Teredinibacter purpureus: one gene and its partner. Each later gene encodes a partner of the first gene's protein in a complex. Links are inferred from orthologs where the notes say so. Each region holds a gene or a part of one and is shown on either strand. Other genes may lie near its edges.

What was found.
Region 2: the proteins of glnK (region 1) and H5647_RS13610 are in contact, whole or in part, in a solved structure (PDB 2NS1), measured with the Escherichia coli proteins. The link is inferred for Teredinibacter purpureus from one-to-one orthologs.

The regions. Positions count from the first base shown.
Region 1 is NZ_CP060092.1:1,146,147-1,162,244, forward strand. What follows is about bases 8,158-10,843. They hold glnK (P-II family nitrogen regulator), read left to right. Parts: upstream 8,158-9,174; coding sequence 9,175-9,513; downstream 9,514-10,843. Other genes in these bases: H5647_RS05135 (TorF family putative porin), read left to right, coding at 8,395-9,081; H5647_RS05145 (ammonium transporter), read left to right, coding at 9,562-10,843. Outside these bases: H5647_RS05100 (sensor histidine kinase), read right to left, coding at 1-1,076; H5647_RS05105 (hypothetical protein), read left to right, coding at 1,249-1,494; H5647_RS05110 (DUF2306 domain-containing protein), read left to right, coding at 1,619-2,443; H5647_RS05115 (tetratricopeptide repeat protein), read left to right, coding at 2,445-3,500; H5647_RS05120 (hypothetical protein), read left to right, coding at 3,497-3,907; H5647_RS05125 (ATP-binding protein), read right to left, coding at 4,130-4,591; H5647_RS05130 (cellulose binding domain-containing protein), read left to right, coding at 5,364-7,943; more of H5647_RS05145, read left to right, coding at 10,844-10,860; H5647_RS05150 (P-II family nitrogen regulator), read left to right, coding at 11,156-11,494; H5647_RS05155 (hypothetical protein), read left to right, coding at 11,817-12,032; H5647_RS05160 (DUF484 family protein), read right to left, coding at 12,081-12,770; dapF (diaminopimelate epimerase), read right to left, coding at 12,767-13,597; lysA (diaminopimelate decarboxylase), read right to left, coding at 13,597-14,859; LPS translocon maturation chaperone LptM, read right to left, coding at 14,894-15,094; H5647_RS05180 (class I adenylate cyclase), read right to left, coding at 15,243-16,098. UniProt on the Escherichia coli protein: Involved in the regulation of nitrogen metabolism. Regulates the activity of its targets by protein-protein interaction in response to the nitrogen status of the cell.
Region 2 is NZ_CP060092.1:3,081,663-3,097,895, reverse strand. Bases 4,267-7,087 are described here. They hold H5647_RS13610 (ammonium transporter), read right to left. Parts: upstream 6,413-7,087; coding sequence 5,120-6,412; downstream 4,267-5,119. Other genes in these bases: H5647_RS13605 (transglutaminase family protein), read right to left, coding at 6,667-7,087; H5647_RS13615 (MFS transporter), read right to left, coding at 4,267-5,010. Outside these bases: H5647_RS13645 (TIGR04211 family SH3 domain-containing protein), read left to right, coding at 1-148; H5647_RS13640 (peptidylprolyl isomerase), read left to right, coding at 165-770; H5647_RS13630 (CBS domain-containing protein), read left to right, coding at 1,632-2,045; H5647_RS13625 (TrmH family RNA methyltransferase), read left to right, coding at 2,121-2,894; H5647_RS13620 (acetate uptake transporter), read right to left, coding at 3,039-3,638; more of H5647_RS13615, read right to left, coding at 3,784-4,266; more of H5647_RS13605, read right to left, coding at 7,088-8,760; H5647_RS13600 (DUF58 domain-containing protein), read right to left, coding at 8,769-9,776; H5647_RS13595 (AAA family ATPase), read right to left, coding at 9,787-10,725; H5647_RS13590 (VanZ family protein), read right to left, coding at 10,788-11,777; H5647_RS13585 (O-succinylhomoserine sulfhydrylase), read right to left, coding at 11,793-12,998; purF (amidophosphoribosyltransferase), read right to left, coding at 13,128-14,642; H5647_RS13575 (CvpA family protein), read right to left, coding at 14,675-15,175; H5647_RS13570 (response regulator), read left to right, coding at 15,404-16,233. UniProt on the Escherichia coli protein: Involved in the uptake of ammonium/ammonia (NH(4)(+)/NH(3)). Transport is electrogenic. Following sequestration of NH(4)(+) at the periplasmic face, NH(4)(+) is deprotonated and neutral NH(3) is transported into the cytoplasm.

The DNA of each region.
Region 1 (16,098 bases):
TTGTCCGCAACGGTAACAACAATGTTTTCCCCACGCCCCTCCACCGTCACCGAGACTTTGCTATTGGCACGGGCATGTTTAATCACGTTGGTCAGTGCCTCTTGCACAATACGGTAAGTGGTTAGCTCAAGACGTGCAGGTAAGGCAGATAAATCGCCGAGAATGTTAAGTTTAACCGCCAGCCCAGCCTCACCGACTTGACGTACCAAATTGGGTAAATCATCAAGACTGGGCTGCGGCTCAAGTGCGTCCTCGGCATTAACGGGGCGCATAACGCTCAGCAGGTGGCGCATTTCCGACAGTGCTTGCCGGCCCGCCTCCTCGACCGACGCCATAGCATTAATGGCAGCCGCCGGGTCTGAGGCGGCGATGGTTCGTGCAGCGCCCGCCTGAACGGTCATCAAACTAACTTGGTGGGCGACAATATCGTGCATCTCGCGGGCAATACGACTGCGTTCGGCCATCACGGCGCGCTCCGCACCTACGTTGCGCTCGCGCTCAAGGTGCCGCGCTCGTTCTTCCAGCAAGCGTAAATATTCACCGCGAAAGCGCAAGCGGCGCCCTACGTACCAAAGCGCGAGCACCATTATCGCCGCCACGGTGTTCCCGGTACTAGGCGAATTAAAAACCGTAAGGTCCACAATCACAAAAACCAGCGCGCCAATTGCGCCCACGAGGCTAGCACGGTTGTTAGCCTCAAAACGGCCCAGACTATAGAGGGAGAAGGCCAAGCCAACGACGCCGTGCACGGGTGCCGCGACGTATAACACAACCGACACGGCCAGAATTACTCCATGGACCTGCCATGGATGGCTACGCCGCCATAACAGTGCAAAATTGGCGGCAAACGCGCACAGGTAGGCACCCACATCCGGCAAGGTGGCCAGCGTCATGACCTCAGCCCCGCCATTGTGTGACCACATTAAAATGTTTAATAAAAACGCTAGCAGCGCAATTAGCAAATCTGCGGTGTGCGGCCAGCGTTCAAAGGGGCCACGCCAAGGCCGCCATAGGGCCGGGTTAGGTGGCTGCGCACTAAAGGCGCGGCGTGTAAAAACAGACAATAACTCTTTCATCGGCAAATTTTAGACGAACACCACGCTCCGTGTCATGAGTATTAAGGGGGGTATACCCCGGCCGCCAACTCAACCCTTTGGGGGAGGTTAAAATCCAGCCAGCGGCGGATGTGGCGCTGATCGTCCACGCTCATAATGCTCGGCAATTCAGCTCAATTGTTAGGAGCAGCAAATGAGCGAAAGGGTATTAGACCCGCGTACAGGCCCAGAGGCGTTAGCGAATTGCGCGGCCAGTATAGCCGTGAACGCTTGGTTCGTCCTCGCTGCAATAGGCCACTGGGTTTTTCTCGCCTACATATTGGCGGTGTTTTTCCCTCCTATCGCTCAAAACGGGCTAAACGGACTCAAGGGCATGCACCTACCCAGTGGCTTTCGTGAAGGTGAAACACTGGGCAATCTCTTAGCAAAAAAACTGTGAAGCCCGTGACTGTCAACCAGGAGAAATAATGAAATACCAAAAAGAGGAGGTAAATTAAAAAAAATCAGGCACCAGCAGAGTGCATAAGTCGCCACCGAACAATTAGGTATTAACGGAATTCAATATGCAAACGTTTATTCACTGGCTACTTAAATGTACGCCGGTAGGCTTACTATTACTTCTTTCTAGCTCAGCCAGTGCTGCTCGCCTTACGGTAGAGCCAGACTCGTCCTTTTTCCTGCATTTTGGTGCAGCTATTCTCCTTTATGCTCATATTGGAGGAGGGGCGATTGGCCTATTATCAGGACTCATTGCGAGCCTAGCACCCAAAGGCCAGAAATTACATCGCTTTGCAGGGAAAATATTTTTTATAGCGATGTTTACGAGCTATTTAATTGGTGCCTGTGTTTCCCCTTTTCTAGAGACTGAACAGAAAACAAATTTTGTCGCCGCAATATTAGCGTTATACCTGCTGGTAACCGGAGTGCTCGCCGCCCAACGAAAAACATTTAGGGCCGGATTCGCCGAAAAAATTGGACTTATTGTAGCCCTACTCATTACGGCCATGGGGGTAAGCTTTATGGTGATGAGTCGTCAGAGTGTAACCGGCACTGTCGATGGAGCACCTCCTCAAGCCTTTATCTTGTTTGTGGTTTTAGGCGCAATTGCATCTGTCGGTGAACTAAACGTTATTCTACGAAAAACCCTAACGCAAAGATCTCGCATTATTCGCCATGTATGGCGTATGTGCCTGTCCTTCTTTATCGCATCCGGTTCGCTATTCTTTGGCCAGGCTACGCTATTTCCCGAATGGTTTAATGCTAGTTTATTCCCCATGATCTTTGGCCTATTCCCAATTATGGTACTCATTATAGGAATAACAAAAACCCTACGGCCCAAACTCAGCGAATTCTACACCCGTCTACACCTTAAAAAACCGAGCGATTAAAATGAAAACAATTATGCGAATAGCGGTATGGAATTGTTTATTGTTTGCCAATGTTATTAGTGCCGAAAGTGCACACCCAGACAATAACACGGCAGTTGATCTGTTTTACTCAAAACAGTACGATTTGGCGCTACCTAGGTTTGAAAAATATGTTTCAAATGCCACGGAGAGCCAAAAAAATAATGCCACCTACCAGCAGGCACTAATTTACCTAAGTGAGATACTGCTAATTAAAAATAACACCAAAAACGCTGTGTCATATATTGAAGAAGCCTTAGATATTAGGCCGAACAGTAGTCAAGAACTACTATTGGCAGGCGACATCTACTGTAAACATGCACGGCAGGTGTCCATATTCAAAGCATTAGGCTATGGGAAAAAGTGTATTAAATATTATGAAAAAGCAGCGGGTCAATCCCCAAACAACCTAAAAGCATTGAGTACGGTCATTCAATTTCACTTATATGCTCCCTCGTTTGCGGGAGGCTCCCTTGACAAAGGTGTTATGTATTTAGCCAGCTTAACGGAAAAGTCTGAAGAGGCCGCACGCATTCACCATATTCAACTTACCGAGATACAAAACGATACCAGCGCCGCGTTAGCCTTAGCTGAAACGTTTTCAGAAAAAACATACTTAAAGACGGAAAACCAATACCAGCTCGCTAAATTCTTTAAACAACATAAATACTATATTCAAGCCGAGAAAATGTTCTTGGAAATTATTAAAAAAGACATATCCGTCAATAATACCCCAAGCAACTGGCACGTTAACGCCAGCCTGCTTCAGCTAGCTGAAATCTATATTGAGCGAGGCATAAAGGCCGACAAATCAATCGTATATATTGAGCAATACTTAACAACCAGCAGTAACCCGTATGACGAACACTTCTATTGGTCGCGATGGAGTTTAGCAAAAGCATATTACTTAACAGGAAATCTAGAGCAGTACCACCAAATGGTTGAGAGTATTAAACAACTAGACTACCTGGAAAACAAAGAATTTAAAAAACATTTTGAGCGTGGCGTAAAAGAGCGAAGACATGGAGGCAAGGTATGAGCACTCAGGCTAATATAAGCAATATTAGAGTACAGCTATTGCGCGTAGTGTATATGTTTATATTTTTGGGCCTTGGTATAACCGTGTGGCCAGACATCATTTTTTCAAAAAATACAACAGTAACCGCCGATACCGTAGTGCTGGCAATGCTTGCAAGTTATTCCCTCGTTGCGTTACTGGGTTTGCGCTATCCACTAAAGATACTTCCGCTGCTTATTATAGAACTATTGTGGAAATCAATTTGGGTGTCTGCTTTTGCAATTCCTGCATTACTTACCGACAATTATAACCAGTACACCAGCGATGTAATGTTTGCTTGCGTACTTGGCATTGTTGTAATGTTACTCGCTATTCCGTGGGGCTATATCTACCATCAGTATGTCATTAGGTTGTGGTGTTCTAATTAATAAACCGCACAGTCAACCCGGATTTAATGGCGCTTAAAAACCGCTCTTGCTGTTCTTTGTTGTTGATATTAGCTGGAGAAAAATTACAAAAGTTGTAACCAGCTTCATCAAGATATCCTAAGAAAAATTCGACACTTTCACTTTGCCCCTATTTTTTAAACGTCAACTACCTTGACCGGTTCATTCGGTTAAACCTCCAGGGATTTCAACGGGGTTAGATTTTTACGTTGAGCTGTTCTTTTTTCTATAGCTTTCTCCTTCTAATTCAATGATATTTCCGTGGTGAATGAGCCAGTCCACAGAGGCCACTGTCATGTTTTTGTCGGAAAATATGTTGTGCCATTCACTGAATGCTTGATTGGCTGTGATGATGCTGGCTTGTTCATGCCGGTGCGCGATGAGTTCGAATAATACGCTGGATTCTTGCTGGCCCCGATTTGCATAGCCAATATTGTCAATGACCATGAAGCGACACCGATCCAATTTAAGCAGTTCCTCGTTTAGCTTTAATGTTTGTTTGGTACTTTGTAGGTGTTGAGTAAGTTCGGTGACAGTGTAGAAGCGCCCACTCAGTGGTTCTGGTGGGGGCAAGCCTAAAGTTTCAGCGTAATAACCCACCCCTTGAGTGATAATATCTTCTGTAAAGTCCGGCAGATCTATAGGTACTATTTCGGTAATGTGCATTACATTTATTGCCTAAGATTAACGCTCAATTTTTTCCTTTGTTGTTTGGAGAATGTGCATTGAGGACTTACTTTTCATTATCCCTTTATAGGCTTTCTTTTTCGTTGGAAGTCGAATGCATGCGCGAATGATTGTAACGCTTATAGGAATGTTCTTTTTACTGGCTGGGCATATACATTGCCAGCGCGTTGCTCAGATGGCCAAAGTGCTCCACGGGTTAAATAAAATAGACGGGCGACTGTTCAAAATACTACGGCTAACGTCTTTTACATTAGGGGTTCTTTACCATTGCTTTTGGCAATTTTTGTCCGAAAATTAGGTGGTTACTTTCCAGTGTATATGTTGTACATACTGATCTAACAATACGCATTACCGTTTTATGTATACATGATTTCTGTTGGTGTTACTGTTGGTGACGGTTAACGGCCATTATTGGCGCTTAGAATAAGTGTGTTTATCTAATTTGGTACTCGGGTTCTCAATAGAGATGGTGGGTGTCAATTGTTTGTGGTAAAAATGACGAGGGTTGGAATGGCGCTAGTCGCGTTATTGGGTTAAATAATAATTAATAATTTCCATCAGCCTTTTTAGTGCTTTTTAGTGGTGTTTCTTTTTCTAATCGGTTTTTCTGAATGTGTTACTGGAAATGTTACGACGAAAGTTTTTCGAACGAAATAAGATTTTTAATTCTTTATGCCAATAATACAAGCTTCAATGTTATAGGGTTTGCGGGCGTTTGTTTAATTATAATTACTCAGGAATGAGGCCGTTTATGAATAAAAAAATATTACATCCAACGTTGGTTGTTGGGCTATCAATGCTGTTACTAATGCTGAGTAAAACAGCATTAGCGAACTTGGATTGTTCGTTAAATCTTACGAATCAATGGTCTGGTGGAGCGACTGCTGAACTTGTGGTGGTTAATGCGGGCAGTAGCACCACGACTGCGTCTAACATTGTTGCGGAGTTTAGTAGCAATGTTGCGATCCAGAATGTTTGGAATGGATCGGTTAGTGGGTCTAATCCTTATACGTTTAGTGGGCCGCAATGGAATCAAAATTTGGCTACTGGGCAATCCGCTACTATTGGCATGCAATTAAGTTTTTCTGGTAGCTTTAGTGCGCCGACTTTTAGTGGTGCGTGTGGTGGCGTTACACCTTTAAATCAGCCGCCCGAAATCAGTAGTTTTTCGTGTGATGAACATCAGTTAGTGGGCGATTTCTTTGATTTAGGTTGGGCTGTTTACGAGTTCAGTTATGTCTGTGATGCAGTAGCCACCGATGCCGACGGCGATACCTTGGAATACATTTTTGATTTGGGTGATGGTCGAACACTCGCGTCTGCCGGTAGTTCCTCAACGGGTATCATCGATTATGTAGAATCTGACACTTATACTATTGGCGTGACCGTTAGTGATGGAACCGCTTCTGTGGAGGCTTCGGTTGAGCAAGCAGTAACGGGTATGACTCAACCACCGGTGGTGGATTTTGATTGTACGGTCGACAGCAATAATTATGAAATCACCTGCGACGGTTCTGCCTCTTACGACCCCGATGGTGACGCCACTGCGCATTACTGGGCATGGGACGGCACTTACGATTACAGTTCTGGCCTTACGGTTGCGACGCACCGTTTTTCGGGTGCTGGTGAATACGCTATTTCGTTGTACGTTTTAGATGGCAATAACAGTCGTCATTTAACGAAAACTTTTACCATTGAAGGGTCTGAGCCTTTTGACCCAATATTGGAATTTAGTTGCGAGAATGAATACCACTCAAGTAACTCTGAAACTTTAGGGTTTGAATTTTCAAGTGTGCGGGTGAGGTGTGACGTAGATGAATACGACCCTGGTTTTGAGCTAACGCCCATACCAACGGGTTCACCGGGGTGCTATGGAGCGTCTTCAAGTGCGTCTTCGTCGTCATCGACGCCTTCTGCTTCTGGGGAACCAACCCCTACGCCAAGCCCCACGGCTGAGCCTTGCATAATGCCCACCTACGCCCCAATTCGGGAGCATAGATGGACTTTTGGCGAGGGTGATGATGCTGTTAACCGACGCTCGGAGAATTCAATCGCCGTTCATACATTTGAAGAATCTAAAACCGTTGATGTAACACTTACAATCGAAGAACTCCAGGAAGGTGTAACCACAACGGCAACAGGTGTGCTCGATATTGTGGGCAATGGCGTGGCGCCGGTGGTGAGCTTGGAGTGTACAAATGTACCGGGTAGCCTCACGGTGACCTGCGACGGTTCGGGCAGCTACGATTCAGACGGTGACGAACTTCTCTACACCTTCGCATGGGATCAAAGCACGAATGGCGTAAAAACAACTAATACCACGCCCATTGCCTCCCATACTTACGAGTCTCCTGGTTGGCAGTACGTGACTCTCTACATTGTGGATAGAGGGATTGATATTCCGAATACTGGTGGCCACCTCGAAACGAAACAAGTTTCGATGGAGCTTACGGATGAATCCGAGACTAATCGACCGCCGGTAGCCGACTTTACGGCTAGTGACAGCCGTTGCGTCAGCTTCACTAAAGAGTTCGATGCGAGTATCAGTAGCGATCCTGATGGCGACGATATTACGTTTGACTGGTCTATTTTGGGAGATAGCTTTAGCGGTGAAACGTTAACGTTCAATGGCTCTTCGCATATTGATGAAACCATCGACGTAGCCTTAACGGTTACAGACACCGAAGGCGCTACGGATTCTATAACACGCGAAATTACGATCGACAATTATCCGTTGCCCATCGCTAGTCCTCCGCCTGTGCCGGACTATGACATTTTCGCTAGCAGTACCAGTGGTGATGCGCCGTTAACCGTTGATTTTGAATTGTCCGATGACTTTGATTGGAATGAAGTGGATTGGTATGTCGATGGCGAAAGGCTCGTTACTGCAGGCCCAACAAACTTTAGCCATACGTTTGAGCAGCCGGGTACGTATGAGGTAATGACCTATGCCGTGTATATTTTTGACACGACCTGTGACCGCCGAGTAGGTCGAGAAGCTTATATCACTATCGAAGTGCTCGGAGACGATCCCGATACGGGCGGTCAATCGTGTGAATATGTTGTGACCAATGATTGGGGTTCAGGCTTTACGGCGGAGCTTCGCTACACGAATACCGGTGAAGCGATTATTAGTGATTGGTCTGCGACGTGGGAATACACTGATGGCTCGTCTATCTCCAGCAGTTGGAATGGATCGGTTTCGGGCAGCAACCCTTATACGGCAACCGGTGTAGGCTGGAATAGCAGCCTGCAACCTGGTCAAACCGCCACTATAGGAATGCAAGGTGTTAACGGCGCGAATAGTGCGGCTACACCTACTTGTCAGTAGTTAATGCGCTTTTATCGTAAAGGCTAAAAGCGTTTTTTAACGGCCAGCAAAACCCTCGAGCGTTAGCCCGAGGGTTTTTTTATGGGCCGCGATAATGGTGGCCGTAGGCCTTCCTGTCGTTCTCGGCTCAGTCTTCCGTTTTTGACGACACAGAGCTGAGCTTGAATAAGGCGTATGGCGACGTGTTATCTAGGTGCGTTAAGTCACAAAACAAATAAAAAACACGTGCATCATTTGTGTGCGTCTCGACGGTGCACTACATTGATCGCCGCACGAATATGGTGCTTTTGTCGTTTTCAAACACATATGAATTGAGTTGCTTAAGTTCTAACTATTTGAAAATAAAGACATTTATAAAGTTGGCGCGGTTAGTGCTAAAACAAGGCAAGCTAGCTCGTTTTGGTATCGACCAAGCTAACATAATTATTTAAAAGACATTTGGAGGAAACACATGAAAACTTCTAAGAAATTATTGGCCGGTGCTGTTGCAGCATCTTTAGCGATTTCTGCAATGGCTCCTGTAGCGAATGCTGAAGTATCCGCTTCTGTTGGTGTTGCGAGCTCATATTTGTGGCGTGGTATCGACTTAGGTGCTGGCTATGGTAACCCTGCGGTATCGGGCGATTTAAGCTATAGCAACGAAGGTTTCTATGCCGGTACTTGGGTAAGCTCTGGTGACGGTTCTGGCGGCACTGAGTATGACTTGTATGCAGGCTTTGGTGCTGAAGTAAGCGAAGTGAATATTGATCTAAGTGTTTGGTCGTATCAGTACCCAACGGCTTCAACTCGTTACGTGGGTGTCGACGGCGATATGGCTGTTGTTGTTCCAATCGAGAGTGAATCTAACATTGGTGACTTGATGGAAGCGGTTCTTTCTATCGGTTACGGCCCTGTTAGCCTTAGCTACTACCACGGTTTGCAAGATTTAGAAGAGTATTATTACGTGAATGCGGGTGTTACTTTTGGCGCGTTTAGCCTGAATGCCGGTGCGCATGATGATGATATGACTCACGTTGACTTGTCTTACGCTTATAACGATAACTTGAGCTTCATTTTCAGCCAAGTTGTTGACGATGTTGAAGGCGCTTACGATGATGATTTGAATGTTGTAGTGAGCTACAGCCTTCCTATCGAGTAAGTACTACAAAAAGCCGCTTTTACCTTTAGGTGAAGCGGCTTTTTTATTTAATAAAGCAGCACGTGCTGCATAACCCTTTATAGGAGCAGTCCAATGAAACTAATAACTGCCATCATCAAGCCTTTTAAGCTCGACGCAGTGCGTGAAGCGTTATCGGAAATTGGTGTACAAGGTATTACGGTTACTGAAGTAAAAGGTTTCGGCCGTCAAAAAGGCCATACAGAATTGTACCGTGGTGCAGAATACGTTGTGGATTTTCTACCTAAAACCAAATTAGAAGTTGCGGTTGCAGACGACCAATTAGATTCGGTTGTAGAAGCGATCAGTAAAGCGGCCCATAGCGGCAAAATCGGTGATGGAAAAATCTTTGTATCCGTATTGGAGCAAGTTGTGCGTATCCGCACTGGCGAATCTGGTGAAGAAGCGCTTTAACCTTTTGTTTTACTGATAAATAGAATCCCAATTGTTCGGAGAACTCCTATGGAACAATCAATATTTGAACTGCAGTACGCCCTAGATACCTTTTATTTCTTGGTCTGTGGCGCACTTGTAATGTGGATGGCTGCTGGCTTTGCAATGCTTGAGTCTGGCCTTGTCCGCGCTAAAAACACAACTGAAATTTTAACTAAAAACGTAGCCCTGTATGCCATTGCGTGCATTATGTATTTTGTTTGTGGTTACGCGATTATGTATGGTGGCGATACGTTCTTATCCGGTATTACTGGAGACGGTGTTGCCGATGATTGGACGTATGCTCCATCTGCCGACTTTTTCTTCCAGGTTGTATTTGTTGCAACGGCCATGTCTATTGTCTCGGGTGCTGTTGCCGAACGTATGAAACTTTGGGCTTTCTTGGCTTTTGCGGTTGTTATGACAGCGTTTATTTACCCAATGGAAGGTGCGTGGACATGGGGTAATGGTGTTGCGGGTTCTATGGGTGAGTGTGGTGTATTTGGTATGTACTCGCTGGGCGGCATTGACGAAGGCAAGTGTGCTGGCATGAGCTTTGTTAAATGGAGCGATTTTGCAGGCTCCGGTATTGTGCACATGTCTGGTGCTGCAGCAGCCCTGGCTGGTGTGCTGGTGTTAGGCGCGCGTAAAGGAAAGTTTGGCCCGAATGGAGAAGTTAACGCTATTCCTGGTTCAAACCTGCCTCTGGCGACTTTGGGTATGTTCATTCTGTGGATGGGTTGGTTCGGCTTCAACGGTGGCTCTGTATTGGCTACTGCTAGCGTAGAAAGTGCCAATGCTGTTGCCATTGTGTTTATGAACACTAATGCGGCAGCGGCTGGTGGATTAGTTGCTGCGCTAATTGTTGCGCGTATCTTGTTCGGTAAAGCAGATTTGACCATGGCGCTTAACGGTGCTTTGGCGGGTCTTGTTGCGATTACTGCTGAGCCTTCAACGCCTACAGCGTTGCAAGCAACTTTATTCGGTGGCCTTGGTGGTGTGTTGGTTGTATTTGCCATTATTACATTGGATAAACTAAAAATTGATGACCCCGTTGGTGCTATCTCGGTTCACGGTGTTGTGGGTTTCTTAGGCCTTCTATTGGTACCTGTTACCAATGGTGGCGAAGACGGCGCTGCTTCTTTCTTGGGCCAGTTGACCGGTGCGCTTACTATCTTCACATGGGTGTTTGTGACAAGTTTGGTTGTGTGGTTAGTGATCAAAGCGGTTATGGGTATCCGTGTTAGTGAAGAAGAAGAGTTTGACGGTGTGGATATCTCTGAATGTGGTATGGAGGCTTATCCTGAGTTTATTTCAGGCGGTAAGTAAATCCTTACACAGCGTTAATCATAGGCGTTAGGCCTATTAAAAACCGGGGGTGACAGCCTCCGGTTTTTTTATGCGTGGGAGTTGTGCAAGTTAGCCACACGCGTGTGGAGTGCTGTGTGGTTTGAGGGGGATTAACGCGATGGATTCTTTGCCCCGAATCGGTGCGAGTGGTTTGTCTTTCGGTTTCGATCGGTGTAAATTGCCCTCCTAGACGATTTTAAGCGGTGTTCGGACCGGGTAGCCGAGCCATCAACTACAATAAAACCTGGATTTGGGTGTATTTAAGGATCTTCCTATGAAACTGATTACTGCTGTTATTAAGCCTTTTAAACTCGACGACGTGCGTAATGCATTGTCGGAAATCGGTGTTCAGGGTATGACGGTGACTGAAGTGAAGGGCTTTGGTCGCCAAAAAGGTCATACTGAACTCTATCGCGGTGCGGAATACGTTATTGATTTTCTTCCGAAGGTAAAAGTGGAGCTTGTCTTGGGTGATGATTTAATCGATCAGGCAGTGGAGGCCATTACTAAGGCTGCGCAAACGGGCAAAATTGGCGATGGCAAAATATTTATAATGCCTTGCGAAGAAGTTATCCGTATTCGTACCGGTGAAACCGGCCCTGATGCGGTTTAAGTTGCCATAGTTTCTTGTACGCCATGCTATTTCGCATGGCGTTTTTCGTTGTATTCCCTCGATTCATCTCCTCGTTTTTACGCCGTTTTAGGCGTTTGTTTTCTGGCCTCTCTCCCGAATGTTCGCACGTTTTTTCCCGTGTCTTATGTTTATCGCGTTAATAAAATAACCAATATTGTGTTTTTCTATTAACGCTAGAACAAAAAAAACTAAAGAAATTGAATGCCCCCCGCTGACAGATTCTAAACTCTGAACTATAAATTATCCGAGTTTGTGAAAGTGGTAACTAAACTATAAGAATATGTACGAGAGGAATTTGCACGTGGAAAATGAAGATGCTATTGAATCTGATGGTGGGGCGCTAGCGGCCCTTACAGTTGCTGAATCGTTGCTAGATAAGGATGCGGAGCGGAAGCACTTAGAAAGTGAAGTTGAAGCGTTTCTGGCGAGCGGCGGCCGAATTGACCATATTCCAGCCAATGTTGTGGCCGACCCGCCAAAAAAACCTGAGTCTAATTATGGTGGGCAGCCCATTTAAGGCGGGTTTTTGCGCACCACCTTACGGGCTATAGGCTGCGCGCACATTCTATTTCAAATATTTAGGCAGTTGCCGATTAAGTACTTCGGCAATATAGCTTAAAAACAGCGTTCCCATACTCGAACGGTAGTAGTTCGGGTCTTGGTTGCCTATGGCTAATACGCCTAGAGGGCTTCCATGCTGTAACACGGCTATTGCGGCGCTGCCGATATTGGGTGCGTCGCCATCAAATAAAAACCCACTCTCCTTAACATCAATGCCACCACTGACGGTATTGGGTAGCTTCAGGCGCTTGCCAATATAGTCGCGGGCATCGTGAATGGAGACAATGCGCGCCTCGCTTACGGGGGTATTGTTGTTGCCAAATAAGATGAGGCGCGTGTAGTGAATGTTAAATTCTTTATCAAAGCTGTAATACAGCGCATCGACCAAATCACCCAAATCGTTACATTCGAGTAAGGCTAGCACTAAGCGTTTGGTTTTATCGAACAGGCGATCGTTATCGCGGGCGTTGTCGAGCAGTTGGCTTAGCCGATGCCGCATGTCCATATTGCGATCACGTAAGATAGCCACTTGGCGCTCTACCAGTGAGACGGCAGGGCCGCTTTGGTGAGGCAGGTCAAGATCGGCCAATAGATCGATATGGCGATTGAAAAAATCCGGATGTTTTTTCAGGTATTGTGCTACCTGCTCGTCGGAAATTTTTTCCCTGTTCTGAGTAATAGAAGATTCACTCATACTTTAACTTGTCCATGAAAGACGGATGTTGCTGGGCCGGTCATCATAACAGGGTTTTGAGCGCCCTCCCATTGAATGCGTAACGTGCCGCCGGGCAATTCTACCGCTACGGTAGGGTCTAGCAGACCGCGCAGAATGCCACTCACAACCGCCGCGCAGGCACCTGTCCCACAGGCGAGCGTTTCTCCGGCACCGCGTTCGTACACGCGTAATCGAACAGTTTTCCGATCGATTATTTGCATAAACCCGGCGTTAACTCGGCTGGGAAATTGTTTGTGCGATTCGATAAGCGGGCCAATGGTGTCTACCGGAAAATGCGTAAGGTCTTCTACTAAGGTAATGGCGTGTGGGTTCCCCATAGACACCGCCCCTATGTCGAAGGTTTGGTCTGCGACGCGAAGGGGGTAGTACGCTAATTGCTTATCTGCGGTGAATGGAATATTACTGGGCGTTAGTTCGGGCGCGCCCATGTTGACGGTCACTTGGTTGTCGTCGTTAACATGTAATGTGAGTATGCCAGCGGCAGTTTCGACACATATTGTGGTTTTACTTGTGAGCTGACGCTGGCGTACGAAAAGGGCAAAACAGCGGGCGCCGTTGCCGCAGTTTTCTACTTCGGTGCCGTCGCTATTGAATATACGGTAGCGAAAGTCGGTGTCGGGATTGGTGGGAGATTCCACAACTAATACTTGATCGCAGCCGACGCCGAAATGACGGTCGGCGAGCTTACGTGCGCGCTCCGGTGTTACAGTGATTTTTTGACTGATGGCATCAATCATCACAAAATCGTTACCGATACCTTCCATTTTGGTAAAGCGTAAACGCATTAGCCTTGCTCTCCTGATGGCAGCAGGTGCTCGCCACGAATCATATCGTTAAAATCTTCGCGTTCGCGAATTAAAAAGTGTTGATCGCCGTCCACAAATACCTCGGCTGCGCGGCCACGGGTGTTGTAATTGGAACTCATAACGAAACCGTAAGCACCGCTGGACATGAGCGCCAGCTGATCACCTGCTCTGAGTGATAGTACGCGATCTTTAGCAAGGAAGTCGCCTGTTTCACACACTGGGCCGACTAGATCCCATGGCTGAGCTGTAGCGCTGCTGTTTTGCTGTAACGGCAAAACGTTCTGCCATGCTTGGTAAAGTGCGGGGCGAATGTTGTCGTTCATGGCGGCATCGATGATAGCGAAATTACGGTGCTCGGTGGGCTTCAGATAAAGCACTTCCGTGAGCAGTACGCCCGCGTTCGCGGCAATTGAGCGACCGGGTTCCAGTATGAGCTCGAGAGGCCTATCGCCTAAGCGTTGTTTTACCGCGGCGAGGTAATCTTGTGGCGAAGGCGGTGTTTCATCGTTGTAGGTAACGCCTAAGCCGCCGCCGAGATCTAAATGCGCAATAGCAATGTTCGATTCAGCTAGCGTATCGACTAACATTAGTACCCGATCGAGCGCATCTAAGAACGGGGCCAGTTCCGTTAACTGCGAGCCGATATGACAGTCTACTCCTACGACGTTTATGCCTGGTAATTGTGCTGCACGTTGGTATACGTGGGGCGCGCGTTCAATGTCGATGCCGAACTTATTTTCTTTTAGGCCGGTAGAAATATAAGGGTGAGTGTGGGCGTCTACATCCGGGTTCACACGCAATGATATATTCGCGACCTTGCCCATTTGGGTTGCTATAGCCGAAAGAACGTCGAGTTCTGCTTCAGATTCTACGTTGAAGCATGCGATACCCGTATCCAGTGCGAAGACCATTTCGTTAGGCTTTTTGCCAACACCTGAAAATATAATGCGTTCTGGTTTTCCGCCTGCGGCTAACACCCGTTGTAATTCGCCGATAGAGACAATATCAAAGCCTGCACCCAGTTGGGCCAGTACTTGTAATACGGCGATATTGGAATTTGCTTTTACGGCGTAGCATACCGTGCCGGGGTGTTCGCCAAGTGCTTGCGCGTAAGCAAGATAATGTTCGCTAAAGGCCGCGCGGCTATAAACGTAGCAAGGTGTACCATACTGCTCGGCAAGGGCTGATAGCGAAACACCTTCGGCGTGAAGGCTGCGGTTGCGAAACTCAAAATTGGACATGCTGTTACTTTCTCGAAATTCGTGTATTTAGGCGTTACGGTTGACGTGGCTCTACAGCGGGCATTTCCGTTGGCGTAACCGATTCGGTAGTGTGCGTGGGGTCGGGTAATTTTAATGGGCCTTTTTGTCCACAAGCACTCAAGCCCACAAGACCGAAAAACATTAGCCCTAAGGCCGTTGCTCGACGTATTGTTAGTGTTGCGCAAGCAGTATTCTTAACGGTTGTAAAAGGCATATTCGACCCCGTAAACAAGAATGTGTGTCAGGGTGGCCTTAGCGGTAATAGGGATTATTCGCGCGCTTAGCCCCGTGACGAAAGGCCGGAGTATAACCTGTCATACAGGTTGGTATAACCCTGCAAAAGGAAACAGTTGGGAGGGAGGTTAGGTTTTTAGCAGTATGCCAATGGCATGGTTAAGACGAAATTCTAGCCGGTCTTTTAGTTTTAGGTAATGGCCGCTGGTGAGTCGGCCAGCATCAGATAATAAGGGTATGCAAAGGCTTAGGTCGAGATCGGTTAGGTAGACGGCGTAGTGCTCACGTGATGTGCGTAATTTCAGAATGTATTGTGCTACGACCATATAGAGCTGGTGGTTAAAGGTTCGACCTAGAAATTCTTGGTCATCACAATAAAAGTCGAAGACCAGTTCGCCATCGCTGCCTTTGTGTGCCACGGCTTTCACTTCAAATTTCGCGGTGGCGGGCTGCTGGCGAGACACAAGTTTGGGGGCCGCTTTGAAGCGTGGGCCTGTTTTAATTAACTCATAAAAGTGCAGAGGGAAAATGCCAAAGTCGTATAGCAATTGCTGGTTAAGGCGTGTTTGTCGCTCGATGATTGCGCGTAAAAATTGATGTAATGGCTTTAGCGGTGAGTGTTCGCCGCTCCCGTGATATTCACGGTGTGTGATGGAGCCCATTTCATCGACGACATACACTTCCATTCCTATATCGTAACGCCTATAAAAAATGTGTATGGCACCGGACCAATTTCGGCCGCCCATTCCGCCTGAAATAGTGTGGCTAATCGTGCGCATGGGATGCGATTCAAGTGCACGGCTGTCAAATAAAATTGGGCTTATAGCGAGTTGCTCTTCGCCTAAATAATCAATTAAAAGGTTACGTGTTTTATGCTCTCGTATGAGTAGCTTAGGGCCTCTAAATTGCAGGCTGTAGTAAGCGCCGGCCATTTCAAAAAGATAGCGTGTGGTCGCCGGGTAACGGCCACTGTAATAGCAGTGC
Region 2 (16,233 bases), 1.9 Mb from region 1 along the record:
TGTACTAAAAGCAGAAAACGAAAAGCTGACTAACGATGCCCGCGCAACATTTATGATCTATGGCGTAGGCATATTACTTTTCGGTGTTTTTCTTGCCTATGTATTACCCGCCATTAAACCCAACAAACGTCAAACTGAATGGCGTTAATTAGGAGCCTAAAACAATGAGAAAAGCCCTTATTCTGTTATCTCTACTCACTACCTTTTACTCTTTTTGTGCTCATTCAGAAGAAAACCCAAAGATCTATTTCGAAACTGATCTGGGCCGTATGGTGATAGAGTTATACCCTCAAAAAGCCCCCATCACGGTCGCCAACTTTCTAGAATACGTTGACGCGGGCTTCTACGACGGCACTATTTTTCATCGAGTGATTGACGACTTTGTAGTACAAGGTGGTGGCCACACTTTCGACTTCAAGCGCAAAGCTACTCGTGCGCCGATCGTTAATGAATCAGCAAATCAATTGCTGAACCTACAGGCAACGCTCTCAATGGCACGCACCGGAGACCCTGATAGCGCCACCTCGCAATTTTTTATTAACATTAAACACAATACCCATCTTGATGCTCGTGGAGACATCCCAGGCTATGCCGTATTTGCAAAAGTTATAGAAGGTTTCGACGTTGTAAAGAAAATAGAAAAAGAGCCTCGCGGCCTATATCGCGCGCATCCAGAGGCCCCCAATTACCCTGTGCGTATTCTTGAAGCAAAACGACTCGCTGCAGTAAAGCCCAACGCTCCAGCAGCACTGCAGTTAGAGGCAAATTAATGTCTATAGCGCTAAGTGTAAATCTCAATAAAATTGCGCTGATACGCAACTCTCGCGAGGGTAATTTCCCTTCTGTTGAGGAATTTGGCCGCCTTAGCCTAAAGGCAGGCGCAAATGGCTTGACCGTACATCCTCGGCCAGATCAACGCCACATTACCCCAACCGATACTCGCACGTTAGCGCAACTGGTAAAAAACGCTCTATACCCCCGAAAACCCTATCGAATTTAACATTGAGGGCAACCCATTCGCGCCACCACGAGCAGGTTATCCAGGTTTAATCCCGCTCTGCCTCGAAATACGCCCCAATCAATGTACGCTTGTTCCCGATAGCGATAGCCAAAAAACATCGGATCACGGCTTTAATTTGGCGCAAGATGGCGACCGGCTAGCGCCGTTAATACAACAACTTAAGGACGCAGGAATTCGTGTCAGCTTGTTTATGGATCCCGATATTGAACAGATTGAACGAGCAAAAGCCATTGGTGCCGATAGAATCGAGCTTTATACCGGCCCTTTTGCCTCAGCCTATGGCAGCAACAATGAGCAAAGACTCTTCACTGAACACAGTAGAGCCGCTGAAACCGCCGCAAAGCTCGGGCTGGGATTGAATGCCGGTCACGACCTTAATTTAGAGAATATGACGTTATATCGTACCCTACCCCACCTTTGCGAAGTCTCCATCGGGCACGCCCTTACCGTTGATGCGCTTCTTATGGGTTTTGAGAATACGGTTCAACGTTACCGCAAATTATGTGAATAAAGTCGATTATATACGTGTTTTTTTGGATGCCAAGGAAGGTAAACTCAAGATTCTTCCGCTAGACTATCAAAGATAGAATACTCTCTGGAGCCACCTTGTATGCACTCGATTCTGGTTGAAGACTATATGGACACCAACCCACACGCCATCAGTGATAAAGCCACCGTACGAGAGGCCGTAAGCTTATTTATGCGCGAACGTATTCCCGGCGCTCCCGTAATTAATGACGAAAAGACTCTAATTGGCTTTATTTCCGAACAAGATTGCATAAAGGAAATGCTAAACGACGTGTTTTACTGTGAAGAGTCTCCTGCGGTAACCGCCGTAATGAGTCGCAATGTACGAACGGTATCGCCCAACGCAAGTATATTAGAAATTGCAGAGGCAATGTCTAAAGCTCCACCAAAAAACTACCCGGTCGTAAATGAGGGTAAGTTAGTAGGCCTCTTATCGCGCAAGCACATTCTTACGGCTCTGGTCGAAACCAACGAAGACTGTTATATTCACCATTAATCCGGTTTCACCAACCCACTCTTTCTAAAACAGCCTCTCTAGAGGCTGTTTTCTTATCTAGCTAGCACCTACATCATGCCTACCGACTCACCCGAATATACGAAACGAAAACAATTTTTTAATCAATTACTCACAATATACGGTCGCAAACCCTGCCTAGAAGCCATTACTGACAAAAATGTAGATATTTTTCGTCTACATTTAGCCGATTCGAATAAATCTGCAAAAATATTGGATGACATTACCTCTCAGGCCAGTAAGCGCGGAGCAGAAATTTTATATCACGATAAAAAAGCGCTTTCTCGTATCTCTAAAAATAGTAAGCAAGACCAAGGCGTTGCCCTTGACTTAGTGCTAAAAGGTTTTAAAGAACATACCGATTATCTCGCAGAGGGAATTCCCGAAAACGCACAATTCATTGCTCTCGATAAAGTCACTAACCCCCAAAATGTTGGCATGATTATCCGCTCTGTCTGCGCTTCGCCCCTAGCAGGTTTAATACTCCCTCGTAACGGCTGCGCCAAGTTAGATTCCCTCGTAATTAAAGCCAGTGCCGGCACCTTATTTAGAGCCAATATTCTTCGCTGTGATTCTCTAACAGACTGCCTTTTGGACTTCAAAAACGCCGGTGCAAATATTGTTGGCCTGGACTGTAATGCAAAGACATCGCTTTCTGACTACCCCAACAGAGGTCGACAGGTTTTTATACTAGGCAATGAAACAGAAGGGTTGTCGAATGCGTGTGAAAAAATATGTAATCAAACGATTAAAATACCGATGCGAAATAAAGTAGAGTCGCTGAACGTGGCTATAACGGCCGGGATCATTGCTTTTCGAACGTTCTATTAGGAAGCTATAAACGCACATATCAGCTTGGTTTCACGCAGCAACGACTAACATATAAACACTATCACACGGCATTAAAAAACGGCTTTAGCACTAACGCTAAAGCCGTTTTTTATAGCACTACAGTTAAGCGCTTACCTTCTCAACTTAAAGAGGCAACACATCGCGACCATGCGTTTCATTTATAATTTGAGCCGCCGCGGCATAGATAGCCGAAGCTCCGCAAATAATCCCCTCATAACCAGCAATTGTCTTAATCAGCGCACTATCCATTGCGTCTCCAATCGCCAATAAGAAAAACAATACGACAAGTGATGCAAAAATAAACTGAAGAGAACGATTTAACTTTAGTGTGCCGACAAAAAGAATGGCCGTAAAAATACCCCAAATAGTAAGCCATGCTACCATTGCTGAATTTTCAGGAGCCTCTACGAGCCCCATCTTGGGAAGCACAAGCAACCCCACTAACGTCATCCAGAAAAAACCGTACGATATAAAGGCGGTAGTACCAAACGTATTTCCTTTTTTCCATTCCAATATTCCCGCTATCACTTGTGCAATACCACCGTAGAATATCCCCATGGCTAGAATCATCGACCCCAACGAAAACAGTCCGGCATTGTGTAAATTCAATAGCACCGTCGTCATACCAAATCCCATCAGCCCAAGTGGTGCTGGGTTAGCCGTTAGGTCGGTAGTTTTAATTGTTACGACTTCATGCCCTACCAGCTCACTTACCATACTCATAATACGCACTCTCTCTTTCCAACAAGTTAATTACATTACCTTCTGGATCACAGAAGGCCTGCTTTGCTAACAGTGATTTCTGTCTTGAGAGTTACTATAAAGATAACGGGATAAAGCCAATGGATTTCGATCAAAAAATGGCGTGTTATTGTTGCTGAACAGCCCACAAATCTCGTGTAAAAAGGAAGAGAACAAACAACGCAATACTTGCGCCGCTAAGAACAGAAAATATCTCGCTAAAAGAATAAAAAGCGGAAAAATACCCCGCTACCAAAGCCCCTAAAGGAGCCATACCAAATAACATTAATTGATATATCGACATCAGACGCCCCTTCAGCTCTGGCTTTGCCAGCGATTGAAGTACCATTCGGCAATGAGAAGCCGAATAGCCCGCAATCCATCCCCAAAAAACAACCATGATATACAGGCCCGTAATTGTTGGTTGATAAGACAATGCATAACCAACAATTGCAGTGTAAAGCAGACTAAATAAAGCGCCTTGCGCGGGATACTCTATGCGAGGCTTAAACATTATCAATATATGCGCCGACAGCATTCCAAGCACAAAACACAGTTGTAAAAAACCGTATTCCAAGGTGTTAAAACCGTAGATATCACGTGCGAACAAAGGCATGACAACAATATAAAGCCCTAAATGCATAAAGCCATTAAAGCCCACGAGCCCAACGAGCTGAACCAGTCGTTTATCCGAGCTGACCGCTCGAATACCCTCAAGAATTTGCAATCTAAATAGCGTAACTGGGCCCGCAACCTTGCTCACACCCGCAGCGCTCATTGCGGTATGGCCGAGCGAGCGTAGCTGTAATGCTGACAAACCGCTGACCACGGCCTGTATCACGATAACAAACACTAAACCCGCCTGATCCGATAATGCCGCAACAACAACCCCAACAGCTTGAAGTGTAAACTGGACGATACTCGCGCGAGTAATTTTCACCTGCACCGAATGCTGGCTCAAATCACCCACAATTTTTTCGCGTGCGGGCTGAATAAACGCATTCGCGGAACCAACGGCAATGGCATAAATAGCCAAAGTCAAAAAGGTAAGCGAATTTGTAGCAATAAGGGCCGCCAAAGCCAAAAAACACACCGTCAAACCTAACTGCGCCATCAACAATATTCGGTACACATTGCATTTATCCGCAAGGGCCCCTGCAACCAACATAAGCAACAAATTTGGAATTAGCCCTGCGGCTTGAATCCAGCCCAAACTTGATGAACTTAAACCAAGTAAACTAACCGATAACCACGCCAATAAAACCTGATGAACGCCAAGACTAAAGGCAGAGGCGCCGTGTGCGATTAAAAACTTTCTTACCGAGTTTGGTAGAGTGCTATAGGTGTGAATCATAAAGATCAAACATCCACTGTGGGTAGTCAAACAGAGAGAATGTAGCGTAAAACAAAAGAGCCACCTATAAAGGTGGCTCTTTAAAACAACAGCTTATTCAACGAATTTTTTAGTACTTATAACCACTTTCTTCGTGTAGCACTATATCTAGGCCTTGCGTTTCTTCGTCGGTATCAACTCGAATACCGCCAGTCAACAAGCCCGTCAATTTCACTAATAGATAAGTGACAACGGCTGTATACAACGCTGTTACTACAACACCTATCGCTTGAGCTCCTAGCTGCTCCCCAATAGATTCTATACCTTCGGCAAAACCAAAACCGGAGAACACACCCAGTTGCGTTGATGAAAATACACCTACAGCCAAAGTACCTAAAATGCCACCCACACCGTGGACAGGGAACACATCTAGAGAATCGTCTATGACCAGCTTACGCTTGATAAATTGCGTGGCATAAAAACAAACAACACCCGCCGTAAGACCAATAACTAAAGCGCCCATCGGGCCAACAAAACCCGAAGCGGGTGTGATCGTACCTAAGCCTGCAACCATACCCGTCACAATGCCTAATACACTTGGCTTGCCAAACTTTGACCACTCCATGGACATCCAAGCCAACGCACCAGCCGCCGCCGATATGTGCGTAACCAGCATTGCCATTGCGGCATCACCATTAGCCGCGAGCGCACTACCAGCATTAAAGCCGAACCATCCTACCCATAACATTCCCGCGCCAGTAACGGTCATAGTCATATTGTGCGGTGGCATAGCCGTTTCAGGAAAACCTTTTCGATTGCCTATCATTAGTGCAACAACCAACGCGGCAACCCCAGCGGTAATATGTACAACCGTACCACCGGCGAAGTCCAATACGCCCATTTGAGCTAGCCAACCGCCGCCCCAAACCCAATGACACACAGGAACGTAAACCGCCAAGATCCAGAATAAACTGAAAATTAACACCGATGAAAATTTCATACGCTCAGCGAAAGCACCGACTATGAGCGCTGGCGTAATAATCACAAAAGTCATTTGAAACATAGCGAACAGCGGCTCAGGGATATCGCCACTCATAGAATCTTTGCCCACTACAGCAAAAAAGGCTTTGCTCATATCACCAATAATGAGATTGCCTTCACCAAACGCGAGGGAATAACCAACAAACAGCCAAACCAATGACGCTACACACGCGATCGCAAAGCATTGCATTAATACAGACAGAATATTTTTTGTTCTTACCAAGCCGCCGTAGAACAACGCAAGACCCGGTAATGTCATAAACAACACTAAAGCTGTGGACGTTAGAATCCAGGCTGTATTGCCCGAATTCAATTCATCGGCAGTAGCCACTGCCGGAAGCACCAGACCAAGCAAGCAGAGTGCGCGAAGACAAGTTTTCATTGTTTGCTCCTACGTTCAAATTTTTTATCGCGAGACATCCACCAATTACTCGGTAACTCGTCCCTTATGGATATTGAAAAGATATAACATCTCAACGGATGAGATTATGTGTCTAGAATAACGCAGCCAAATAATCCCTAACTTTTATATGGACTTCAATAACCGCGTTTTCACAGGGCGCAAACGATACCACAGACGCCCTCAATTGTAACATTTGGCATCTAAAAGCGTTGTTTTGGAGCAACACTGACCCGTTAACGTATTTTCTGAGATTCAAGACGTAATTGCGCAATAAGCGCTTTTCTATCCGTCCCTATAGGTTGGTAAACAATAGAACAGTATAGGCTCACAACCTTATTCACGACGGGTGCTAAAGCAGGCTTCTCTTTCGCCACCTTTTGGGCAAACGCCACGGGTGTTTCTTGAGGGGAACGCCTAATACCGTGCCTCTCTAAACGTCGCAGCGCAGCCAGTAATAGGCGTAATTCTGGCGCCTGCTGTGGGCGCTTAAAGCGTAAGAAGCTCCAAATATAATAGAGCGACAACATGCCCCCAATTCCACCAACAAAAAAAAGGGCAACCCGCCAAGGGTCCGTTCCCCCCAGTAAACGCTGGAGAATACCGCCCTGTGTATCGCCATCATAGCCAAGTACATTTGTTTGCCAAAGGTAATCAAATTCTTCCCATCTATTCCGTACATCCGCCAGCCAAGACAAGGCTCTTATACGAAGAAAAGCCCCTCCCACTAAAGATGATTCTGTACTGTCTACAGCCTCATGTAAGGCGCGCTCGATTCTCAGCGGGGAAACAGCTGCTGTTGGATCGATTCGTGTCCAGCCAGAGCCCTCCAGCCAGACTTCCGCCCACGCATGGGCATCCGATTGTCGAACCACTATGTATCGATCCTCTTCTCTGTAATGACCGCCCTGATACCCCAATACTACACGCGCAGGAATGCCTGCTGCGCGGGCAAGAAAGACAAAACTGGAAGAAAAATGTTCGCAAAACCCTCGCTGGGTTTGAAACATAAAATCATCTACAGAGTTTTCACCCAGCATGGGTGGCCGCAACGTATAGGTAAAGCGTTGGCTATAGAGGTCGTTTATGCGCTCAATAACGTCAGTAGCGGCAAGGCCGTCTTCAACCCACTCCTGAGCCATCGCACGCGCCTGTACGTTGCCCTTTTCAGGCAGAGCCAAATTGCGTTTACGTACACGCTCATCAAGTGCGCTAGGTGTAAGCTTGTAATCAAGGGTCGAAACCACTTCGTAATACGTGCGTCCAGTAATTGGCAGTGCACTTAACAGTAATACTTGCTCGTTAAACAATGTTTGTACGCTAGGCGAATACGCCTCTAATGGCGCCATTAAGGTGAACATCCATTGGTAATGATGGGGTTCTAGCAGTACGGAGTAATTAAATGTTGTTCCACTGTCAGAGGGCGTAATCAAACCCCATTTACTGTGTGCTTTCTCTGCTGGCTGACTACCTGATTCACGCCCCATCCACCCCGTACTAACCCGCTGCCACTTACGCCCATCAAATTGTTCAAGCACCAACCCTCGCCAATAACGTTGATGAGGTTCCGGAATGGGGCCATTTTTAAACGTTGCCCGAAAAACAATTTCATCAGACTCAATTAAATCGCTAATATCCCCGGGTGACATTGAATCACTAAACCCCGTTTTGCTCGACTCACTCATTGAGGGCACAGCCCAAAGCTGCCCCAGCCGTGGCATAACCAAGAACAGAATCAACATAACAGGCAAAGCCTGCAGTAGAACAGAAAAGCCCGACCACAGGCGTTCGCGAACGTTAACCTTGCGGTGCTGAAACACCGACCGTAAGGCCGCCAACAAAACGCCACAGGTAAATAAGCTATATGCACTCCCCCAAATAGTGGGTGACAATAACAAGTGTGCTGCTATGGTTACGAAGCCAATATACAACACAATAAGCACATCAATTCTATTGCGCATTTCGATAAGTTTGAGCACAAACGATAACAATAAAAAACTAATCATCACCTCTACGCCCATGCGTCCACCAAAGCTTAAATATAAAGCTGTAGCTCCCGAAATGCCGAACAGTAATTTTATAAACGTACTAGGAAAAGGCCAAACACCTCGAAAAGTTTGAATACGAGTAAAAACAGCCGAGGCCCATATTATTGACAGCCATAATGGTAGATGTAAAAAAAGCGGTAGAATGGCAAAACCTTGCGCGAAAACCACCCATGCCAACGTTTCTCGACTAACAAAACTGGAGGTAAAACGATCGGTCGCCTGCGCGCCCCTCCCAACGCGAAGGGTCAGCTTTTGAAAAATTTTGAATTGATTTAAGACCATAGTGATTACTAGGCCTCGTAACGCGCAAGCGTCTCAAGCACTTTACGTCGATGATTCTCACCTCGGTCTGGCGAGATAATATCTGCGGGCAAAACAATACCGTATTCTTCATCGTCAAGGCTAAACTGCAATGCCCAGTAGCACATCGCCGAAAGTTTTAACTCGACGTCTTGCGGTGCAATATCGCTAAATATTATCCAGCGTTCTTGAGAGACATTCTGGCTAAATTCTTTAGAATAAAGCCCTTTTTCTTGCGCGTACGCCCGCCACGCTATATGTTTTAAAGAATCACCTGGGCGATACTCACGAATACCACTAAAATCTTCGCCACCTTTTATGGGGTGTAATCCATTACCTTCTGCATCCGCTTTGCAAGAACTCGGCAATGGTACTTCTATAGGAGCGGGATAGATTAATGCCGTGATATCCCAACTGAGCCACGACCAACACTTTACAATGCCAAGCGGAAAATAACTCTGCAACCGCATGCGCCCCGGTTGCTGCCAGCCTCGTTTAAGCGATTTCTGTGGAATACGGATTTTTATCGATTCGTAAGGGTGCACATCAATATTGGCAACGAGATGCCCTCCCGTTTGCCAACCAATCTCAACACTTTCCATATATCGCCTTGAATGATTGGTCAGTGTAAATACAAATTCAACATCCTCACCGGCAAATGCTGACGATGTTCCGGCATATTCAATGGATAACGATGATAGATTTTGGTGAGTATTAAGAATAGTAACCACGAAAACACTAATCATTAAAAAGGAAAGTGCCAGTACTAAATTATTCTGGTAATTCGTGCCTAGCAACCACAAAACGATAATGACGATAATAAACGCAGCGCCGCGCTTTGACGGAAGAATATACAGTTTTTTTCGATCAATACGGTGATAATTAGCAGGCGGCACGTGGCGATCTACATAACGGAAAAAGTGGCGTTCGATAGTACGCAGAATAAACCCGTGTTTTCGAACCTCCTGATCAGAAACCGGACTTGCTTCGTCACTCATGGCCGCGCCTTTAGTTTGTGGTGAGAACATCCACACTCGACAGGAGGTGATCCACGAGTGATCGCGATTGGTCCGGTCTACCACCGGCCGCATGCGTATGCACACCCCGTACGCGGTGCCCTACAACAGAAGGTAAAACGGCTTGTAGATCATCGGGCAACAAATGCTCACGCCCCTCCAATAATGCCCAAGCTTTTGCCGCTCTCAGCCACGCCATCGCACCACGAGGCGATAAACCATAACTAAAACTTTCATCGTAACGGGTAAAATCAACGAGGCGTTGCAAGTAATCTAGCAATTGATCTGTTGCGTGTACCTCGTCTACCAATGCTTGGATTTGCGTCAGATTATCCAAATTTATCACTGGATCTAGCGTCTGTAAAACCTTCCTCGGGTCGACCCCTTTAAATAATTTTTTCTCGCTTTCTCGATTTGGGTAGCCAAGGGAAATACGCATGAGAAACCTATCTAATTGCGATTCCGGCAACGGGTAAGTACCGGCTTGACTTAAAGGATTTTGAGTAGCGATGACAAAAAAGGGCTCCGGTAAAGCTCGGGTTTCTCCCTCGACGGTTACCTGCTGTTCTTCCATCGCCTCTAAGAGTGCACTTTGTGTTTTGGGTGTTGTTCTATTGATTTCATCGGCCAGCAATACTTGCGTAAAAACAGGCCCCTCAAGGAAGTGAAACTCTGAGGTGTCCCGATGAAAAATAGCGGCGCCCAGTATATCTGCCGGTAGTAGATCGCTCGTAAATTGTACGCGTTTATAATCCAATCCCAATACCCTAGCCAAACACTGTGCTAACGTTGTTTTCCCCATGCCGGGCAAATCTTCAATCAATAAATGCCCTCTTGCAAACAAGCAGGTAACGGCTAATTTAACTTGCGTTTCTTTGCCAAGAAGGACCTGTCCTACGGTATCAACAACCTTATCTATTAAAGGGTTCATGGGGTGTTTGCCTACGGTTTGCGAATGAGCGATGCAATGCGCCTAATTCAGGCTTGATTAGATCAACGATACAAACGTACGTTGTCAAAATATAAAATTAATTCAGTTTCTAATTGATAAGAATAGAACATTACCGTCTCGATGCGCTGCATGTTCATCTCTCTATCTTTCGGTGCGAGCTTTACTTTTACTAAAGGTATTTCGATATGATGTGCCCCTGGCGCTAACATTATTGTGCGATTGAAACGGTCGTTATGTTTGTTTTTGTGCGCTTCATCGTGAATACGCATCACCAACATGACATCGGAAGGTTGCGGGTTATACACATCAAAGGAAAAGCTTTCGTAACCACTCCAGTCGCGGCGCACTTCTCTTAGCGTCATACCTGGCCATGGAGCGGGCTTCATCATAAGCCGCGCCGCAACAGACGTATTGTTATGCCACCCTACCGGTGCGGGCACAAATTCGAGTACGCCATTGTAGGCTGCATAAGCGTAGATATTGAGCCAATCATTATCAAAATCGGCTATAACAGGAAACGCTTTTTCACGGTAGTACTCACCCAGCCGCCACTTAGTGGCCTCGGCCAAGCTAAGAGACATAAGTACTCCGCTAGCGATTAGAAAGGGCAGTTTTTTCCATCCTGCAAGAAGAGCCACAAAATAAAGCGATACTCCCGACAATGTACCCGCTAGATCTAGCCAAAAATCACTCCAGCTCGCTTCACGCCCAACCTGACTTTGAATAAGTTCAACGCCGCCGCCAAAAATCAGACACGAGGCTATTGTGAACCCTACTACGAAACGTTTACGCTGATTAAAGACGTAATAATGGAAAATAAAACTAACTGAAAGCGATAAACCCAAAAACAGTAATGCATGGCCTGCATTTTGTAACGCAGACCAAAACAAATTTGTGCCAGGTAATTTATAGAAAAAAAGCAACCAACTATTAAGCCCAACCACCAGTACTAGTAGTATTGTGCCAATACAAAGCTTGCGTGGATTTGCGGTTAACACAGACGAAAAACGGCCTAATAATGTTCGAATCATCTAAATATTTAGGCCCTATAGTGCACTCAAACCTCGATCGAGATCTTTCTTTAGATCGTCTATCGATTCTAAACCCACCGCAACACGAATTAAGTTTTCACTAATACCTGCGGAGACTTTGTCAGCATCAGAAAGCCGACTATGTGTTGTGGTTGCAGGGTGTACGATGGTTGTTTTAGCGTCGCCCAAATTGGCAGTGAGGGACATAATACGCGTAGCATCAATAACCCGCCACGCCTCTTCACGCCCGCCCTTTACTTTAAAGGAGAGAACACCACCAAACGCTCTTTGTTGTTTTTTCGCCAGCGCATGGCTGGGATGGCTTGGTAAACCACCATAAAATACAGTGTCTACACCTGGATGCGCGTCTAACCAAATAGCCAGAGTCAATGCGCTGGCAGAATGTGCCTCCATGCGTAAGCGTAGAGTTTCTAAACCTTTCAAAAATACCCAAGCATTAAAGGGGCTCATTGTTGGACCGCAGGTACGAAGGAACCCAAGAACTTCATCCATGTGTTCTTTGCGGCCAACAACGGCGCCACCCATGCATCGTCCCTGACCATCTAAATACTTTGTCGCCGAGTGAATAACGATATCGGCCCCCAAGGCTATGGGCTGTTGTAATGCGGGAGTACAAAAACAGTTGTCAACAATAAGCAAGCAATTACGGCTTTTCGCCAATACGGACAAGGCACCGATATCGGCAACATCACCAAGAGGGTTCGACGGCGTTTCGGCAAACAACAACCGTGTGTTCGGCGTAATAGCCGATTGCCATTCATCCAAATCGGTTAACGTCACGAGTTCAACATTGACACCAAATTTTTGTAAATATTTCGTAAATAGAACGGTAGTTGTACCAAAAACACTGCGCGAACAAACAATATGATCGCCCGACGATAGGAGTGCCATGCAGGTGCTTAAAATAGCCGCCATTCCTGATGCCGTTGCTACACCCGCCTCGGCACCTTCGAGCGCCGCTATTCGTTGTTCAAATGTGCGTACGGTTGGGTTAGTGTAGCGAGAATAAACATTCCCTGGCTGTTCACCAGAGAAACGGGCTGCAGCTTGTTCTGCCGAGTCGAATACATAACTGGAGGTTAAAAATATCGGGTCTCCATGCTCGCCTTCAGCCGTGCGAACTTGACCGGCTCTCACAGCCAGGGTATCAAGCTCTGCACCCACTAGAAAATCCAATTCGGAGGCTGGCGTGTCAGTCATAATAAAATCTCAACGGTAATAGTCTGATCCAATTGTAACAAGTTAAGCTGTTGCATCAGGTCGCTATAGTTAGGCAATTTACGGGCTAACTTGAACAGTGACGAAAAAGTGGCCTATACACAGGCGATGCTAATCATCGTTATGCATACCGACCATGGCATTATCCCCTCGGGAAACACGGCCAGATTTTATTTTATCGTTTCGCGCTTGCTCTAGTTTATTAAGGTATTCTTCATTTACATCGCCGGTGACATAGTGGCCATTAAATACGGCGCAATCAAATTCAGGGATTTCTGAATTACCTTCCCTTGAGGCGGCGATTAAATCTTCAATATCTTGATAAATTAGCCAGTCTGCGCCGATTTCTTCACAGACTTCACTCTCAGTACGGCCGTGAGCAATCAACTCATTTGCCGTCGGCATATCAATGCCATAAACATTCGGATACATTACTGCCGGCGCTGCCGACGCGAAATACACTTTTGCCGCACCCGCATCACGTGCCATCTGAATGATTTGCTGGCATGTCGTGCCCCGAACGATCGAATCGTCGACCAGCATTACATTTTTATCGCGAAACTCTAAGTCGATAACATTCAATTTTTGACGAACAGATTTACGCCGCATTTGCTGGCCAGGCATAATGAAAGTTCGTCCGATATAACGATTTTTTACTAAACCTTCTCTAAATTTCACACCCAACGTCTGGGCCATGGCTTGTCCAGCAACACGACTGCTGTCGGGTATAGGAATGACCACATCAATATCGTGATTAGGACGTTCACGTAGAATTTTATCGGCTAACTTTTCGCCTTGCCGCAATCGTGCTTTGTAGACCGATACACCATCCATTATGGAATCTGGACGGGCGAAATACACATGTTCGAAAATACAGGGGCTATAGCCAGGGTTTTTAACACATTGGTGAGTAAACAACTCGCCGTCAGTGGTGATGTAGATACATTCGCCTGGAGCAACATCACGCACTAACGTATAACCCAGTACATCAAGCGCCACACTTTCCGACGCTATCATATATGCCCGACCCGCATCAGTATCGCGATAACCGTATACCAGAGGACGAATACCATTGGGGTCTCGAAAAGCAAGTACACCGTAATTTGCGATCATTCCCACGACCGCATAACCACCCTGCACGCGTTTATGTACGCCTTCAACTGCGCGAAAAACATCCTCTGCACCCGGTTTCATCTTTCCCTGCAACTGCAATTCGTGTGCAAAGACGTTCAACAGAACTTCTGAATCAGAGTCTGTATTCACATGACGCAAATCAGCTTTAAACAGGTTTTCACGTAACTCCTCCGTATTGGTTAAATTACCATTGTGAGCTAACGCAATGCCGTATGGCGAATTGACGTAAAACGGCTGTGCCAATGCAGGGCCGGAACTTCCGGCGGTGGGATAACGGACATGGCCAATTCCCATATTTCCGATTAAGCGTTGCATATGGCGCGTACGAAATACGTCTTTTACTAGACCTACCGCCTTTTGCTGCGCAAACTTACCTTGATTACAGGTCATTATGCCTGCTGCGTCTTGCCCCCGATGTTGAAGCATGGTGAGTGCATCGTATAAACCAAGGTTTACATCACTCTTGCCAACAATCCCCACTATACCGCACATAAATCTGTCTCAATAAATAACACTATGTCAAATTAGCCGTTCAGCAAGCCGCCCACTGCGGACGTAAATTCTTGCGCTACTGTACGGCACCAATCATCAAACTCCATTAAATGCGGAATCAATATTGACTCGCTCCACCATACATCCTTGTCGATGGGGATTATTCCGGGTATCAATAATAAGATGGCCATGACAACGATAAAACCGCGAACCATGCCAAAAATCATACCGAAAAGCCTATCCGTACCTGATAGGCCGGTCATTCGAACCAGCTCGCCAATCAAATAGTTCACCATTGCACCGACTATGAGTGTAGCTGCAAACAGCACCCCGAACGCGGCCATATCGCGTACAGAAGGCGTTTCAATTTGATTGACAAGAAGAGAAGACAACTGATCACCAAAAGTCATGGCGACGACAAAGGCTAGCACCCAGTTAGCCATTGACAAGGCCTCTTTAACGAAGCCTCTCTTTAAGCTGATAAGGCTGGAAACCGCCATTATTGCAACAATTGCCCAGTCGGCCCAGTTCATCGGCGCTTTAATCCAGTTGTTTTGAAGAGAAGGCGCAATTCTATCAGAGCCGGTCATCATTCCGAAACATTAGAAGGAATAACTCTTAAGCTTTTTATGCCGCTAGAGGGTGTGCAACCGTTATTGCGCTACACTTGCTATGAATACAACCTCAATTTAACCGCACGGTGGTGAAATTAATCATCAGCCCCACCGCCATTTAAAACCGACCAAAATACCCGCAACCCCATGAAACAAATCGACATTATTAAAACCTATAGCCAAAAGCGATGCTTGGTGGTCGATGATGTCCCCGATATTCGAGCCAGCTTAAAACGGATACTAGTTGATTTTGGATCGAGCAATATTGATACCGCTGGTAATGCAGAAGAAGCGATCGACCTCTGTCAGAAACATCAATACGATATTGTTCTTTCTGATTACAATTTAGGCACGGGCAAAAACGGACAGCAACTTCTCGAAGAATTGCGATTCCACGGCTTATTAAGGAATACAGCCCTTTACATAATGATTACAGCAGAAAGTGCTAGCCACTACGTGCTGCATGCACTGGAGTACCAGCCAGACGACTATTTAGGCAAGCCAATAAACCGAGATGGGCTTCGCCCACGCTTAGACCAAGCCCTGCTAAAAAACGAAGCACTTCTCAACGCAAAGAAGGCGCTTGATGCAAAAAACACAAAAGCGGCAATCGCCGCCTGCAAAAAATTACTCGCTCAACAAAATCGTTACGCAAACGACGCTAAAAAAATGCTGGGAGAGCTTTTCTTGCAGCAGCGCGAATATCAAAATGCGTTAGATCTACACTCAGAACCTCTAGATGGACGACACCCCATATGGATGACAACTGGCGCCGCTCGAGCCCATATAGGCTTAAAGCAATTAGACATCGCAGAAAGCTTGCTAAATCAATTAATTCTAGACAACCCTCGATGCGTTGAAGCTCACGATTTACTGGCAAAAGTATACGAATACCAAAACAACCCTGCTCAAGCACAACAAGCATTGCATAACGCTGTCAGTATCTCACCCAGATCGACTAATCGGCAGCGAGAGAT